DNA from 2 places in the Serratia sp. A07 genome. Region 1 is predicted to be linked to the other one. Evidence: riboswitches for the same ligand, from Rfam matches in the RefSeq annotation. Region 1 holds a riboswitch; the other holds the start of a gene.

Evidence for each region. A riboswitch is a leader RNA that binds a small molecule or an ion and turns the genes downstream of it on or off. The one in region 1 is predicted to bind fluoride.
Region 2: linked by a shared signal. The riboswitch ahead of crcB (fluoride efflux transporter CrcB) and the one ahead of AC4PR2_RS16480 (DHHA2 domain-containing protein) in region 1 are both predicted to bind fluoride.

The regions. Positions count from the first base shown of each region.
Region 1 covers NZ_JBZXDO010000016.1:45,012-52,670, reverse strand. Annotated here, with positions in the region: gene AC4PR2_RS16500 (NADH:flavin oxidoreductase/NADH oxidase family protein) at 1-437, opposite strand, end outside; gene AC4PR2_RS16495 (MerR family transcriptional regulator) at 510-932, shown strand; gene eno (phosphopyruvate hydratase) at 919-2,202, opposite strand; gene AC4PR2_RS16485 (adenine nucleotide alpha hydrolase family protein) at 2,219-2,647, opposite strand; gene AC4PR2_RS16480 (DHHA2 domain-containing protein) at 2,651-3,616, opposite strand; fluoride riboswitch at 3,657-3,732, opposite strand; gene AC4PR2_RS16475 (diguanylate cyclase domain-containing protein) at 3,914-5,794, shown strand; gene AC4PR2_RS16470 (AraC family transcriptional regulator) at 5,865-6,713, shown strand; gene AC4PR2_RS16465 (DUF2000 domain-containing protein) at 6,766-7,173, shown strand; gene AC4PR2_RS16460 (LysR substrate-binding domain-containing protein) at 7,186-7,659, opposite strand, start outside.
Region 2 covers NZ_JBZXDO010000003.1:283,355-291,013, forward strand. Annotated here, with positions in the region: gene cspE (transcription antiterminator/RNA stability regulator CspE) at 6-215, shown strand; gene AC4PR2_RS05070 (Bcr/CflA family efflux MFS transporter) at 273-1,463, opposite strand; gene AC4PR2_RS05075 (TetR/AcrR family transcriptional regulator) at 1,470-2,066, opposite strand; gene crcB (fluoride efflux transporter CrcB) at 2,356-2,739, opposite strand; fluoride riboswitch at 2,819-2,881, opposite strand; gene AC4PR2_RS05085 (GNAT family N-acetyltransferase) at 2,964-3,392, shown strand; gene AC4PR2_RS05090 (diguanylate cyclase) at 3,394-4,461, opposite strand; gene tatA (Sec-independent protein translocase subunit TatA) at 4,680-4,895, shown strand; gene lipA (lipoyl synthase) at 4,990-5,955, opposite strand; gene lipB (lipoyl(octanoyl) transferase LipB) at 5,948-6,616, opposite strand; gene ybeD (DUF493 family protein YbeD) at 6,751-7,017, opposite strand; gene dacA (D-alanyl-D-alanine carboxypeptidase DacA) at 7,122-7,659, opposite strand, start outside.

The DNA of each region.
Region 1 (7,659 bases):
ATAACCTCGGCGATCTGCGCTTCATCCATCGCCTGCGGCTGGGCAAACAGTTTGCTGTGCTTGCCCATCGCCAGCGGGATGGCGGAGGGCGCCCATGCGTTGCCGCCCATGTTCGCCATCACCTGCCGGCCCGGGTGGTTAAGCTGCATCCACACCTGCGCGCCGCCCTGGCGCGCGGCCTTGGCCCAGGTTTCGAACGGGGCGAGCGGCGTGTCTTGTTCCAGCACCACGCCGCCGGGGCCGGTCATGGCGCGGCCGTCGATCATCACGTTGCCGGTGATGATCAAGCCGGCGCCGCCTTCGGCCCAATAGCGGTATAAGCGCCACAGCGCCGGGCTGGGCAGTTGGCCTGGGGCGGCCAGATTTTCTTCCATCGCCGCCTTGGCCAGACGGTTGGTCAGGCGGCTGCCGTTGGGCAGCGTCAGTGGGGTAAACATCGGTTATGCGCTCCTGTCGTAAGGGGAATGGCGCTATACTAGGTTTAAAGTTAACTTTAAGGTCAATAGGGCATGAAGATCGGAGAATTGGCGCAGCGCGCCGGCGTGGCCGCCTCGGCGATACGCTACTACGAGCAGCTGGGGTTGCTGCCGAAACCGGTGCGCGGCGTCAACGGCTATCGGGTCTACAGCGATAGCGCACTGGAGCGATTGCACCTGATCCAAATCGGCCAAAATCTGGGGTTTTCGCTGCAGGCGATCCAACGCGTGCTGGCGCTGCAGGGCAGCGCTTATGAGGATGGGTTGATACGCGGCGTCGATGAACGGCTGGCGGAGATCGAGCTGATGATGGCCACGCTGAATGAACAACGAGAAACCTTGTTGACGACCCGGCTGACCTTATTGGAGTCCGGTGTCGCCGGGCTGTGCCAAGCCAAGGGCGAAAAACAGGCCGACGCATCGCCGGCCCGGCCGGCAAAGCTTAGCGGCGTTTAAAGGCGGAACGCCCGGCATACACCGCCGCGGCGCCCAACTGGTCTTCGATGCGCATCAGCTGATTGTATTTTTCGATCCGCTCGCCGCGGCTCGGCGCGCCGGTTTTCAGATGGCCGGCTCGCATCGCGACCGTCATGTCGGCGATAAAGCTGTCGACGGTTTCACCGCTGCGGTGCGAGATAAAGGTGCCCCAGCCGTTCGCCTGGCAGAGCTGTACGGCGGCGAAGGTTTCGCTCAGCGTGCCGATCTGGTTCAGCTTGATCAGCGCCGCATTGGCCAACCGTTCATCAATCCCGCGCTGGATGTATTTCACGTTGGTGACGAACAGATCGTCGCCGACCAGCTCCACCTGGTCGCCCAGGGCGTCGCTCAGAATACGCCAGCCGGCCCAGTCGTCCTCGGCCAAGCCGTCTTCAATCAGCACGATGGGGAAATCCTGCACCAGCCGTTGGTAATAGGCCGTCATCTGGGCTGCGTCCAACTCGAGATTCTCGCTGCGCAGGCGATACTTGCCGTCGGCGTAGAATTCGCTCGAGGCCGGATCCATGCAGATCGCGATATCTTCTCCCGGCCGGTAGCCGGCTTTCTCTATCGCCTGCACGATCAGCTCGAGCGGCTGGCGGTTTGAGGCGACCGCCGGCGCGAAACCGCCTTCGTCACCGACGCCGACCGACAGGCCTTTTTCCAACAGGATTTGGCGCAGCGTCTGATAAACTTCACTGCCCCAGCGCACGGCCTCGCGCAGCGACGGCGCGCCCAGGGGAGCTATCATAAACTCCTGAAAGTCCGCCCCTTGCCACCGGGCGTGCACGCCGCCGTTGATGATATTCATGCAGGGCACCGGCAGCAGGTTGGCGCCGATGCCGCCCAGATAACGATACAGCGGCAGCTGCGACAATTGCGCCGCGAGGCGGGCGGCGGCCAGAGAAACGCCGAGCAGGGCGTTGGCCCCCAATCGGCTCTTGTTCTCGCTGCCGTCCAGCGCGATCAGCCGGCGGTCTATCTCCTCTTGTTGGCGCACATCCACTCCGCGCAGCGCCTCGTTGATCGCCGTTTTGACGCTGTGCACCGCCTCCAGTACGCCTTTGCCGCCGAAACGGTGCGGATCGCCGTCGCGGTGCTCCACCGCCTCGCGCGACCCGGTGCTGGCTCCCGAAGGCACCGAAGCCCGGGCCACGACGCCCGCCGCGCTCATTTCGACTTCGACGGTCGGGTTGCCGCGCGAATCCAGGATCTCTCTGGCGGTTACGCTTTCAATCTCATCGTTCATGGGGTGTCACCTCGTTCTAGGGAGTGGGAACGTGCTTTATCAGCACATCGATGGATAAATGGTTGATGAATTCGAAGCCGAAGGAGGCATAGACGCCAAACGGACGGTTCTGATGGCCGAGCAACAAAAGATCGACGCCTTCACGGGCAATCAGGGCTTCGACGTCTTTGAAGCGATGGATGCTGACCATTGCGCGTACCTCCAGGGGGATTGAGCAGTCTTCCACCAGGCGGCTGAGCATGGCTTTGGCGGCGATCACCTCGCTGGACTGGCGATCTTTGGTTTGCGCATCGCTGAGGTAGTCCAGTTCGGCATAGTCGGCGCTGATGTGCGCCACGGTAATGCGCGTATTCACCTGCTGATTGAGGCGTTCGGCATGGCGCAACAGCACCCGGCCGTCGCGTTCATCCTGTACCAGCAGTAAAGCGTGTTGGTAGATCGGCATGTCTTATCTCCCTGCGTGAGCAATCTGTAGGGTTAACCACGGTAAAACCTCTTTTTTTCGGCTCGTCATACCGGGCAGCGACACTTGCCGAATGGCGAGCACCCGGTTCGACGAGAAATACAGGGTGGAACGGCGGTGGGTGATATCGGTAACCAGGAGTGCGGTCATCTCCAGCCCGGCCTCCTGTTTCGCCTGCTCGAGCGCCTGTTGCAGCGCGGGCAACAGCGGATCGATGTCGCTCATGGCCCGCACTTCTATCTGCGACAGCAGCAGCGAAACGGTATGGATGCGGTAATTCTTGGCGTCGCGCTGCAGCAACTGCGGGGCGGATTGCCCGGAGAGATCGGTTTTGGCGGCCAGCAGCCCGGCGGTGAAGGCGTCATAGTCGACGTGAGAGATTGCGCGCAACCGGGTGACCGCCAGCCGATCCTGTTCCGTGGTGGTCGGCGCACTGAGCGCGACGGTGTCGCTCAAGATGGCGCCCAGCAGCAGCGTGGCCTGCGCGGCGTTAAGTGGCATCGGTTTTTCTGCCGTCAGGATCTGCAGGATCAGGGTGGCGCAACAGCCGACGGTGCGCACCCAGACATCGGGCGGGTTGCGGGTGACTAACGTGCCCAGCCGGTGATGGTCGATAACGCCGACCACGTCGCTGTCGGGCAATGAGGCCGGGCCTTGTTCGATATCGGTAAAGTCGACCAGCCAGACTTTGCGGTCACGGAGATCGTCTGTCAGCAGCGCAGGCGCCTGTACGCCGGCGGCAGCCAGTATGTAGTGGGTTTCCGGCGTGAGGTCGCCTAGGCGGAAAGCCACGGCCGGTTTGCCGAGGTGATTGAGCCAGTCCGCGACCACCAGCGCGCTGCAGATGCTGTCGCTGTCGGGATTTTTATGGCCGAAAACGTACAGGGGCATTTCCCGCGCGACGGCATCGGGCTGGAGTGGAAAAGGGGTAAAACCTGAGATTTCATTCATAGCGACTCCTGACATACCTGCCTAAAAAATAAAGCGAAGTTGTATATCAGGCGTCATCATCCGGTTCGAGTGAACGCGGCGGTTGGGAAAGGTGGAACACCATCACCTTGTGAACGACTGTAGCGCAGCGTGGGGGGAAACGCAACGCCCGGCAAAGTTGGCGAGAATACATAATCGGATTGATACTGTGAGTGAGTCTATGATGGACAAGGATATTATTTGCCGCTAACCGACGGATAGGCTGAACGGACTCACGCCGGCTATGCCGGGTCCGTGGGTGACACAATGGGAGACAACATGCTCGAACCCTGCTTCCCCGAAAACGAAGCCGAACGCCTGTCGGTATTGAACTCACTGAACGTGCTGGATTCGAACTCGGTGGAAAAACTGGATCGCATCACGCGGTTGGCGGCGAAATACTTCGGCGTGACCATTGCGCTGGTGTCGCTGATCGACCGGGATCGCCAATGGTTTTTATCGCGCTACGGTCTGGATGCCCGAGAAACGCCGCGCAATATCTCGTTTTGCGGCCATGCCATCTTGCAACGCGAAGCGCTGGTGGTGCCCGATACCGCCAAGGATCCGCGCTTTTTCGATAATCCGCTGGTGATCGGCGGGCCGAGGATCGGTTTTTACGTCGGGCAGCCGCTGCTGTCGCTCGATGGCTTGCCGCTCGGCACACTGTGCATTATCGACAGCCACCCACAGCCGTTTTCTCCTGCTCAACTGGCCGATCTGCACGATTTCGCCGCCGTGGTGGAGGAATATCTGCAGAGCATTGAACGCCTCGTCTATACCGAAAACCTGAAATCCGACCTGCAGCGCACGGAGGCGCTGTTCGAACAAACCTTCTCCCAGGCGGCGGTAGGGATGGCGCTGGTCTCGCTGCAAGGATATTGGCTGCGGGTGAATCCGCGCATCTGCGAAATGCTTCAGTACTCCGAGCGCGAGCTGATGGATCGCACCTTCCAGGACATCACCTATCCGCTCGATCTCAACACCGATCTGGAAAAGCTGCAGCAGCTGCTGAAAAATGAAATCAGTACCTATTCGATGGAAAACCGCTATTTCCGCGCCGACGGCTCGATCGTTTGGGTGCAGCTGACGGTGGCGCTCAATCGTTTGCCGAACGGCAAGCCGGACCATTTCATCTCGGGTATCGTCGATATCAGCGAGCGTAAAGCGGCCGAGGCCGATCTGTTCGCTCTGCAACACGAGCTGGAACAACGCGTCGAAATCCGTACGCAGGAGCTGAACGTGGTGGTTAAAAAGCTCAACGAAGAGATTGAGACCCGGGTGCTCGCCGAATATCAGCTCAGTGCGGAGAAGGAGCGTCTGCGCGCCATTACCGACAATATGCCGGCCTTAATCAGCCAGATCGACGGCAATGAACGCTACCTGTTCGCCAACAGCGCCTACAAAACCTGGTTTGGTCTGGAGGAGTCCAGCCTCAGGGGGATGACGGTGCGCGATTTCATGGGGGAAAGCGTTTATCGAATAGCAAAACCGATGATCGAGCGGGCCCTCGCGGGCGAAATGGTGAGTTTTGAGAATGAGCTGCAGACCCGGCAAGGGCTGCTGATGATCCACACCACGCTGGTGCCGTGCGAAGCGCAGGGCTTCTACATTCTCGCCATGGACATCACCGAACTGAAGCGGCTGCAGCAGCGGCTGGAATATGACGCAACCCACGACATGTTGACCGGATTGACCAATCGCCGCGCGTTTCTACGCCGGTTGTCGGGCACGCTGCAGGCCTGTTGCCATCAGCGGCAGATGGCGCTGCTGTTTATCGATCTCGACGGGTTCAAAACCCTTAACGACAGCTATGGCCATGACTTCGGCGACGCGATCCTGAAGACGTTCGCCACATTGCTCAGCACCTGCGCCGGCGAGCGCCACAGCGTCTCGCGTCTGGCCGGTGACGAGTTCACGGTGATCCTGTGGCCGTTGACGGATCCGCGGCGCGAAGTCAGCGAGTTTTGCGAAAACGTGTTGGCGCATCTGGCCAAAATTACGCAGATCGGGCCGCAGAAGGTACGGCTTTCCGCCAGCATCGGCGCGGCCATTTCCCCACGCGGCGATGTGACCGAGGAGATGCTGCTGACCCGCGCCGACGGCGCGATGTATCAGGCGAAATCGGCCGGAAAGGGCACTTACGCCATCTGCGAGCTGTGAGCGTGCAACGGTGGCGGTCTCAGGGTAAGCTGTTTTTCTTTTCCTGTGAGCAGAACTCCGGATTTATTGCATGGCGTCAAATCATCAACATAAAGATTGGCTCGAACTGCGACGCGATGAGGAAACCGGTATTGAGAGCGTCAATGCCCACTTTCAGGGACATGCCTACGATCCTCACGATCATGATGAAATGCTGGTGGGTGTCACGCAGCAGGGTTTACAGCGTTTCAACTGCCACCGCTCATTGCATACCAGCCGGCCGGGGCGCGCCATGCTGATCGAACCGGGTGCGGTGCATGATGGCCATGCGCCGCAGGCCGAGGGATTTACCTATGCGATGCTCTATTTGCCCCAGCATTGGGTATCCGCCGCTATGCACCGCCGTGGAATGGGGGACGCCTCCGTGCTGGAAGGTGCCTTCCACAGCACGTTGACCGACGATCCTATGCTGGCGGCCGCGATACAGCAGGCCTTTTTCTCGTTGCATCATAGAGAGGGGCGACTGGCGCGCGATCAAAGCCTGGACCATCTGCTGACGCTATTGTCACGGCACATCCGTGCCAGGCCGGATTCCCAACACGACGACGCTTTGGTTGAGATGAACCGCTTACGGGACTATCTGCATGCACATATGGCGGATAATCCCAGTCTGGATGACCTGGCGCTTCAGTGTGGTCTGGACCGTTTCCGCCTGACTCGCCAATTCACTCGGGCTTTTGGCCAGTCGCCGCATGCGTATTTGGTTCGGTTGAGGCTGCGGGCCGCACGCTTGTTGTTGGCGCAGGGGCAAGAACCGGCGCAGGTCGCCATGCAGGTGGGCTTTGCCGATCAGAGCCATTTGGGTCGCTGGTTCCAGCGCGCCTACCGTTTATCACCGGCGGCCTATCAACGCCAGTGCACAAACGTTCTATACCGCTGATTTGCCATTTCCGATGATGTGCTTTTAACAGCACAACGGAGTAGAGCGAAAGATGTTTGATACCAAGATTGCGTTTATCGTACGCGACGATCTGCAGACCTGGCAGCGGCTGAACGTGGTGGCCTTTCTGGCGACGGGCATCGCCGCCGCCGCCCCGGAAATCATCGGCGAGTGTTACGTGGATGCGCAGGGAAGACGCTACGGCGGTATTTCCGGGCAGCCGATGCTGATTTTCGCCGCAGATTTGCCGGGCCTGCAAAATGTGCATCGCAAAGGGTTGGAGCGGGAATTGACGTTGATCCCCTATGTGCACGCCATGTTCGCGACCGGGCACGATGAAGCCAATCGGCAGGTTTTTCTCGCTGAAGACGCGGACAATCTGGATTTGGTCGGTCTGGCGCTGCGCGGACCGAAAAAAGCGGTGGATAAGGCGATAAAAGGCCTGGCGCTTCACGGCTAACTCTACCGAGACCTAAGCCTGAAACGCCTGCAGCCAGGCGGCGAACTTTCTCACGACCTCATCGTCCCGATCGCGCAGCAGCAGGGAATAAACGCCGGTTCGGATAGTCAACGCCGGGAAAGGCGACACCAGTCGGCCGGACGACAGATGCTTGGCGCAGAACAGGTAAGGCACGACGGCCAGCCCCAGACCGTCCTCGGCCGCCTGAATGGCGGCGAAGGTATGGTCGAGCGTGAGCGGCGGCGGCGAGGCGTCCAACGCCGTCGGGTAGGTATTCAGCCAGCTGTGCCATAAATCCTCACGGGCGCGGATGCGGATGGCGGTATGCCCGGCCAGCGTGCCGGGCGCACTGACCGGCATGGCGCGCAAGTAGCTCTGGCTGCAGACCAACAGACTCTCTTCCTGCAGAAAAGGGATCGCTTTCAGCCCGGAGAAGTGCGCGGGATCGCGCCGGATCGCCAGATCAAACGGCGTATTGCGATCGAC
Region 2 (7,659 bases), on a different contig from region 1:
GTTTGATGTCTAAGATTAAAGGTAGCGTTAAGTGGTTTAATGAATCCAAAGGCTTCGGTTTCATTACTCCGGAAGATGGTAGCAAGGACGTTTTCGTTCACTTCTCTGCCATCGTTAGCAACGGTTTCAAAACGCTTGCTGAAGGCCAGCGTGTAGAATTTGAAATCACGAACGGTGCCAAAGGCCCATCTGCCGCTAACGTTACTGCTATCTAAGCTGCGTAGCTGAATTTCTTAAAACCCGCTCATTGAGCGGGTTTTTTATTGGGCGCGTTATGCCTCGCTGCGGCGGCCTAACAGGCTGAACAGCAGGATGGCGACGGCGTAGCAGCCGACGATGGTCAGCGCCATCGACAGGCTGGACGTGCCGCCCAGCCCGGTGAGCGGCACGGCGCAGGCACCGAGCGCGAACATGCACACGCCGATTAAGGCCGACGCGCTGCCCGCTTTGTCACCCTGGCTTTGCATGGCCAACGAAGAGGCGGTTGGGCCGACGATGCCGATCACCGCCACCGAAAAGAACAGCGGCACCAGCAACAACACCAGCGGCGCATGCAGCGCGGCGGCCAACAGCAGCAACAGCGATGCGACGGCCGCCAGCGTTAGCCCGCTCTTCAACACGCGACGCTCCCCCCAACGCGAACTGAGGCGGCTGGCCAGCTGCGCCGCAATGATCAGCCCGACGCCGTTAATGGCGAAGCACAGGCTGAACATCTGCGGGCTGAGGCCGTAGATCTGCTGCAGGACGAAAGGCGAGGCGCCGATATAGGCGAACATGCCGGCCATCACGAAGCCCTGCGTCAGACACAGGCCCATGAAATAGCGTTGGGTCAACAGACTGCCCAGCGACATCAGCATCGCCAGAATGCCGCCCTGGCTGCGGCGCTCGGCCGGCAGGGACTCGCGCAGCTTCAGCGCCGACAGGCTGAACAGCAGCACGGCGATGGCCGCCAGCACGCCGAAGATGCCGCGCCAGTTCATCACCTGCAGCATAACGCCGCCCAGCACCGGCGCGACGATCGGCGCCAGACCGTTGACCAGCATCAGCAGGGCGAAGAAGCGGGTCAGCTCATGACCGGCATACAGATCGCGGGCAATGGCGCGGGAAATCACCGCGCCACCGGCGCCGGCGATGCCCTGCAGCAGGCGGGCGATCAGCAACTGGTCGATGGTGGGCGCCAGCGCGCACCACAGCGAAGCGCCCAGCAGCAGGATCAGCGACAGCAACAGCGGGCGCATGCGGCCCAGTTTGTCGCTGTAAGGACCGAAAATCAGCTGGCCGACGCCCAGGCCGAGCAGCCCGGCGGTCAGGCTGAGCTGCGCGGCGGCGGTAGAGGTATTCAGTTCGCCCGCCATTTCCGGCAGGGCGGGCAGATAGAGATCGGTGCACAGCGGCCCCAGCGCGGCCAACAGGCCAAGCACGACGGCGTACACCAGATGTTGTCTGGCTAAGTGTTTGGTCATGGGAGATTAGAGTTTCCTGAACAGGTGAGAAATGGCCTGCTGATACAGATCGCGCAGCAGGGACGCATCGGCTTTTTGCGTGGTAAGGATGCGGTAACCGGTGCCTTCGCTCATGACGGCGATAAACTCCACCCGCGCGGCGATCTCTTCCGCGCTGAAATGGGGATACAGCCGCTGCAGGTTGTGGCACACGTGGCGAAACAGCCGCGCTTCCGCATCGCTGAGCATTTTGGCCACCACCGGGTTGCGCGTGGCCTCGGCGGTCACTTCAAGCATCAGCATGTGATCGGTTTCGCTCTCGCCCGGCTGCTGAAACAGCGTGCGCGCCGCCAGCGTGCCGGCGATCAGGTTGATGTGATCGCCAAGATTTTCCAGCCGCTGCATCTTGCTGGCGATGATGCGGTTGACGATTTCCTCGATAATCGCGTCTTTATTGGCGAAATAGCGATAGATTTGCCCGACGCTGAGCTGCGAGCCCTGGGCGATTTCCGCCATGCTGGCGGCGTGGAAGCCGTGGCGGCGGAAGCTGGTTTTCGCCGCTTCGACGATCTGATCGCGGCGGGCCTGCACCTTGGCCTGTTTACTGTCGTTGGGGGGGAGCATTTGCCCGATCCTTTGCTACACGTGAGCCGGGTTCACATTTTTGGGTGTGAACGTTCATTCTCAATTGTAGTGCAATCGGCCGGAAAGGCGCAAGATGAACGCGTGCTGTGGGGAAAAGGCGCTTAAGCGAACAGGTAGGATTTGATAAAGGCGGCGACGATCAGCACGCACAGCGCAACGGCAATCGCTTCGGCGGCGGTTTTCGGCAGGCTAAACATAGCGGTTTCTCATCCAGTCAGGAGTACTGGATGAGATTATGCGCATGCAAGATTAAGGAAACATTAAGGGCTTAGCGCCCGTTGACCCACATCACCAGCATGAAAGCCAGCAGCGTCATCGCCAGCGAGCCGGCCAGGTTGAGCAGCATGTTGGCCAGCGCCCAGCCGAAGCGGCCATCCTGCATCAGGTACACCACCTCCAGCGAAAAGGTGGAGAAGGTGGTCAGGCCGCCGCAGAACCCGGTGGTGATCAGTAATTTCCAGGTGGGGTCCAGATGCGTCATGCGGGTGAAAATCGCCATCGCCAGGCCGATGATAAAACCGCCGATCAGATTGACCATCAGCGTACCGAGCGGAATGTGGGCGTTCAGCGGATTCATTTTCATGCTTACCGCCCAGCGCAAAACGCTGCCGACGCCGCCGCCGATAAATACGGCCAGTAAAGAGCTCAACATGGGGCAACTACCTTTCAATCAGAGAAATTCACGGGACTCGGAAAGAGACAGGCGTAACGCTACGCGCCTCTCTCCGAGAGGTTACGTAGACATCATCAGCCTGTGAAGGCGGTTAGGGAGGAATGTCATCTCCAGCGTGCCGCACGGCCTTTTTTGCCGTACCCGGTGGATGTTACACCTAACGCTGCCTATTTTGTAGTATCGACAATCTGCGAGGTCACCCCATGGAAATCAGAACGGCGCGCCTGAGCGATCGCCAGGCTATCGCCGAATTAATGACGGCGTTGGATTATCCCGGCACCGAGGCGTTTCTGACGCAGCGAATGCGCCAGCTGCTGGCGCATCCGGACGAGGCGCTGCTGGTGGCCCTGGAGGGCGAGCGGGTGCTGGGCGTGCTGTCGCTGCATTTTCTGCCGCAGCTGGCGTTGGCCGGCGACATTGGCCGCATCAGTTATTTTTGCGTCGACGACCGAGCGCGCGGCGCGGGCGTAGGGCGGCGGCTGTTGGCAGAGGGCGAGGCGCTGGCGCGCCGTCGCGGCTGCGATCGGCTTGAAGTCCATTGCCACAGCCGCCGCGAGCGGGCGCATGCGTTTTACCGGCGAGAAGGCTTTGTCGAAGCGCCGAAGTATTTTGCCAAGTTATTAAACCAGTAAGTTAGTCGCCCGTCGGCACCGCCGTTTCCAGGCGGTTGCGGCCATTTTGCTTCGCCCGGTAAAGCGCGCCGTCGGCCGCTTTCAGCCAGTCCAGATAACCGCCCAGCGCGGGGTGGTAGTTGGCGATACCGGCGCTGATCTGCAGCCGCAGCTGTGGCGCCTCTTTGAAGATAACGGCATCCAACCGCTGCTGGATGCGCCGCAGGACGGTTTCCGCCTGTTCGGCGCTGGTGTTCGGCAGCACCGCGCCAAACTCGTCGCCGCCGTAGCGCCCGACGATATCCACGTTGCGCAAGCCAATCAGCAGCTCTTCCGCCAGCGCCGCCAGGGCCTCATCCCCCAGCGCATGGCCGAAAGTATCGTTGATGGTTTTGAAACGATCGATATCCATCAGGATCAGCGTGGCGTTGTCCTGGTAGCGGCGGCAACTGTCGAACTGACGATGCAGCAGATGCTCCCAATGGCGGCGGTTGTACAAGCCGGTCAGCCCATCGCGGGTGCTGATGCGTTGCAGCTCCTGTTTTTTTTCCGCCAGCCGTTTGGCGGTGCGGTAGGTCACCAGGCCGAGCAGCGTCGGGTAAAGGTAGATCATCGGCAGGCACAGATAGATTTGCAGCGGCGTGCTGTGCGGGTGGAACGGGAAACCGAGCAGCGCGCCGGTCAGCGCCGCCGCGGCCAATTGAATCGCCAACCCTTTGACAAACAGTGCCTTACCGGCCGAAGCGATGTTGTTCATGCTCATCATCGACAGGATGACGATCGCCGGCAGCGCGTTGAACGCCATCATCGCCGCCCAGAAACCGCCGAAGGCGGAGTCGATCAGCAGGTTGCGGATCTCGGCTTTGAACGGATCTTTGGCGCGGCAGGCCAGGCGGTAGGCGAGATGCGGCCAGAGAAAACCGTGAAAGGCCAGCAATAGCCAGACCGCCGTGGGCGGAGCCAAGGGATAGAGTGCGGCGCAAACGCAGATAAAGCCGAGCCCCAGACCGGCGACGCGGGGCAGATAGGTGCGTTTGGCGAAGCTGAGGCCGGATTTTCGGGCATCGAAAATGGGTGGGGCAATATACATCCGGCATCTCCCTGATAAGTATCACGGCAGCGTATCATGCGGGTGATAAACTAAGAATAGTCTGGGATTCACGTCGTGAGGCGGCGTGGCATTCCTGCGACGGATCTCACTCTGTTACATGTTGCGGTTGTGTGAGCGGGGGGAAAGTCGCTAAATATTCGCAGGCAAGGTCAGTTTTTCTCGCTGTTCACGCAGCGCTCTATGATAAGAAGGTGAGTATGGAAGGTATCAGCATTACCAAACTTCTGGTGATTGCGGTGTTGGTGATTTTACTGTTCGGCACCAGCAAACTGCGTACGCTCGGCGCCGATCTCGGCGCGGCGCTGAAAGGCTTTAAAAAAGCCGTGGGCGACGACAGCACGCCGCCGGCCGCCGGCAACAACACCGCCGAGAGCCAGTCCGCTCAGCAGAGCGTCGAAAAGAAAGACGTTTAATTCCGTCTGACGGCGCGCAATAAAAAAACGGATGCCTTGCGGACATCCGTTTTTTGGCGTTTCCGCCGTCTTTAGCGTAACAAACTATTACGCGTTATTTCACTTCCATCCCTTTGGCCTGCAGATCGGCGTGGTAAGACGAACGCACGAACGGGCCGCAGGCGGCGTGGGTGAAGCCCATCGCCATCGCTTCTTCTTTCATCTCGTCGAACTCGGCCGGACTGACGTAGCGCTGCACCGGCAGGTGGTGACGGCTTGGCTGCAGGTATTGGCCCAGCGTCAGCATGGTCACGCCGTGGCGGCGCAGATCGCGCATCACTTCGACGATTTCCGCGTTGGTTTCGCCCAGGCCGACCATCAGGCCGGATTTGGTCGGGATATCCGGGTGCGCTTCTTTAAAGCGCTCCAGCAGCTTCAGCGACCACTCGTAGTTGGCGCCCGGGCGCACCTGGCGATAAACGCGCGGCACGTTTTCCAGGTTGTGGTTGAACACGTCCGGCGGCGTGGCGGTGAGGATTTCCAGCGCGCGGTCCATACGGCCGCGGAAGTCCGGCACCAGCGTTTCAATTTTGATGTTCGGGCTCTTGGCGCGGATGGCCGAAATGCAGTCGGCAAAGTGCTGAGCACCGCCGTCGCGCAGATCGTCGCGGTCAACCGAGGTGATCACCACGTAGCGCAGCGCCATGTCGGCGATGGTTTGCGCCAGCTTTTCCGGTTCGTTGGCGTCCGGCGCGATCGGGCGGCCGTGGGCCACGTCGCAGAACGGGCAGCGACGAGTGCAGATGGCGCCGAGGATCATAAAGGTGGCGGTGCCGTGGTTGAAACACTCGGACAGGTTAGGGCACGAGGCTTCCTCACAGACGGAGTGCAGGCCGTTTTTACGCATGGCGGCTTTGATGCCCTGAATGCGCGTTGAGTCGGCAGGCAGTTTGATCTTCATCCACTCGGGTTTACGCAACAGCTCCTGCCGTTCGGTGACCACCGTTTTGACCGGGATCAGCGCCATTTTGTCAGCATCGCGGTATTTGACGCCGCGTTCCATCTGAATTGGTTTACTCATAATCGTGCAGGTTCCAGTTACGAAGCTCGACCGTCTGGTAGCCGAGTAAATGAACAAATTCCTGTACCAGGATTGGGTGTATGTCTTCAATGCCAACGCCGGGCGCCAGCGCGCTGACCTGCGTCATTTGCATGCCGGCGTAACCGCAAGGGTTGATGCGTTGGAAGGGGCTGAGATCCATCGCCACATTCAGGGCCAGGCCGTGGAATGAGCTGCCTTTGCGGATCCGCAAACCCAACGAACAGATTTTCTGCTCCCCCACGTACACGCCAGGCGCATCGGGACGGGCGCGCGATTCGAGGCGGAAGTGGGCAAGGGTGTTGATAACCGTATCTTCTATCGCCGTAACCAATTGGCGTACGCCGACCTTGTTGCGTTTCAGATCGACCATCACGTACATCACCTGCTGGCCCGGCCCGTGGTAGGTCACCTGGCCGCCGCGATCGCTCTGGACCACCGGGATATCGCCGGGCATCAGCACGTGTTCGGCTTTGCCGGCCTGGCCCTGGGTGAAGACCGGGTGATGCTGCACCAGCCACAGTTCGTCCGGCGTAGTCTCGGTACGACTGTCGGTGAAGTTATGCATGGCTTGGGATACAGGCGCGTAGGGCTGCAACCCCAGCTGACGCAAAATGATCTTGTCTGGTTGCAAAAGAGTCATCGTCAGGTTACAGAAGTGGTAAAGCCATTATACCGGGCGCTCCGGCCTGCGACCAGCCTTTCGCTGACCAAAAATGCGCAACCCGGGAAGACGCTGCGCCATCCCGGGTTGATAAGCAGGGGTATATGCTGGAATTACAGCACCATGCGAACAATTTCAATGTTGCCCAACTCTTCGTACAGGGTTTCGACCTGCTCAATGTGAGTGGCGTTAATGGTGATGGAAACGGAGTGGTAGTTGCCTTTGCTGCTTGGCTTAACCTGCGGGTTGTAATCGCCCGGTGCATGGCGCTGCACCACTTCAACTACCTGGTCAACCAGCTCAGGCTGCGCCAGGCCCATCACCTTGTAGGTAAACGAGCAAGGGAATTCGAGCAGTTCGTTCAGTTTAGTTTTTTGCATGTGCGTGCGCTCCAGAGTGCTAGCTAATCTATAAATTATAACTCCCGCCGGGGCGGGAGTTAATGTTATTCAGTATATGGGGGCAATTTCGCCCGATTCAACCGTTAACCGAACCAGTGGTGGAACATCAGTTTGATGTAGTCCACGATGCGGCTGAAGAAACCGCCTTCTTTCACTTCGTTCATCACCACCAGCGGACGCTGGTCGATGGTTTTGCCGTCCAGCTGGAAGTTGATGCTGCCGACCACCTGGTTTTTCGCCAGCGGCGCGTGAATTTCAGGGGTGTTCAGCACGTAACTGGCCTTCAGATCTTTCATGCGGCCGCGCGGGATGGTTAGGTAGACGTCTTTGTCCACGCCCAGCTCAACGCGGTCGGCATCGCCGAACCAGACCGGCTCGGAGGCGAACTCTTTACCGACCTTCAGCGGCGCTACGGTTTCGAAGAAGCGGAAGCCCCAGGTCAGCAGTTTCTTGCTCTCGGCTTCGCGGCCTTTGTAAGTGCGGCCGCCCATCACGGCGGAGATCAGACGCATCTGGCCTTCGGTCGCCGAAGCCACCAGGTTGTAACCCGCCGCGTCGGTGTGGCCGGTTTTGATGCCGTCGACGTTCAGGCTGTTATCCCACAGCAGACCGTTACGGTTC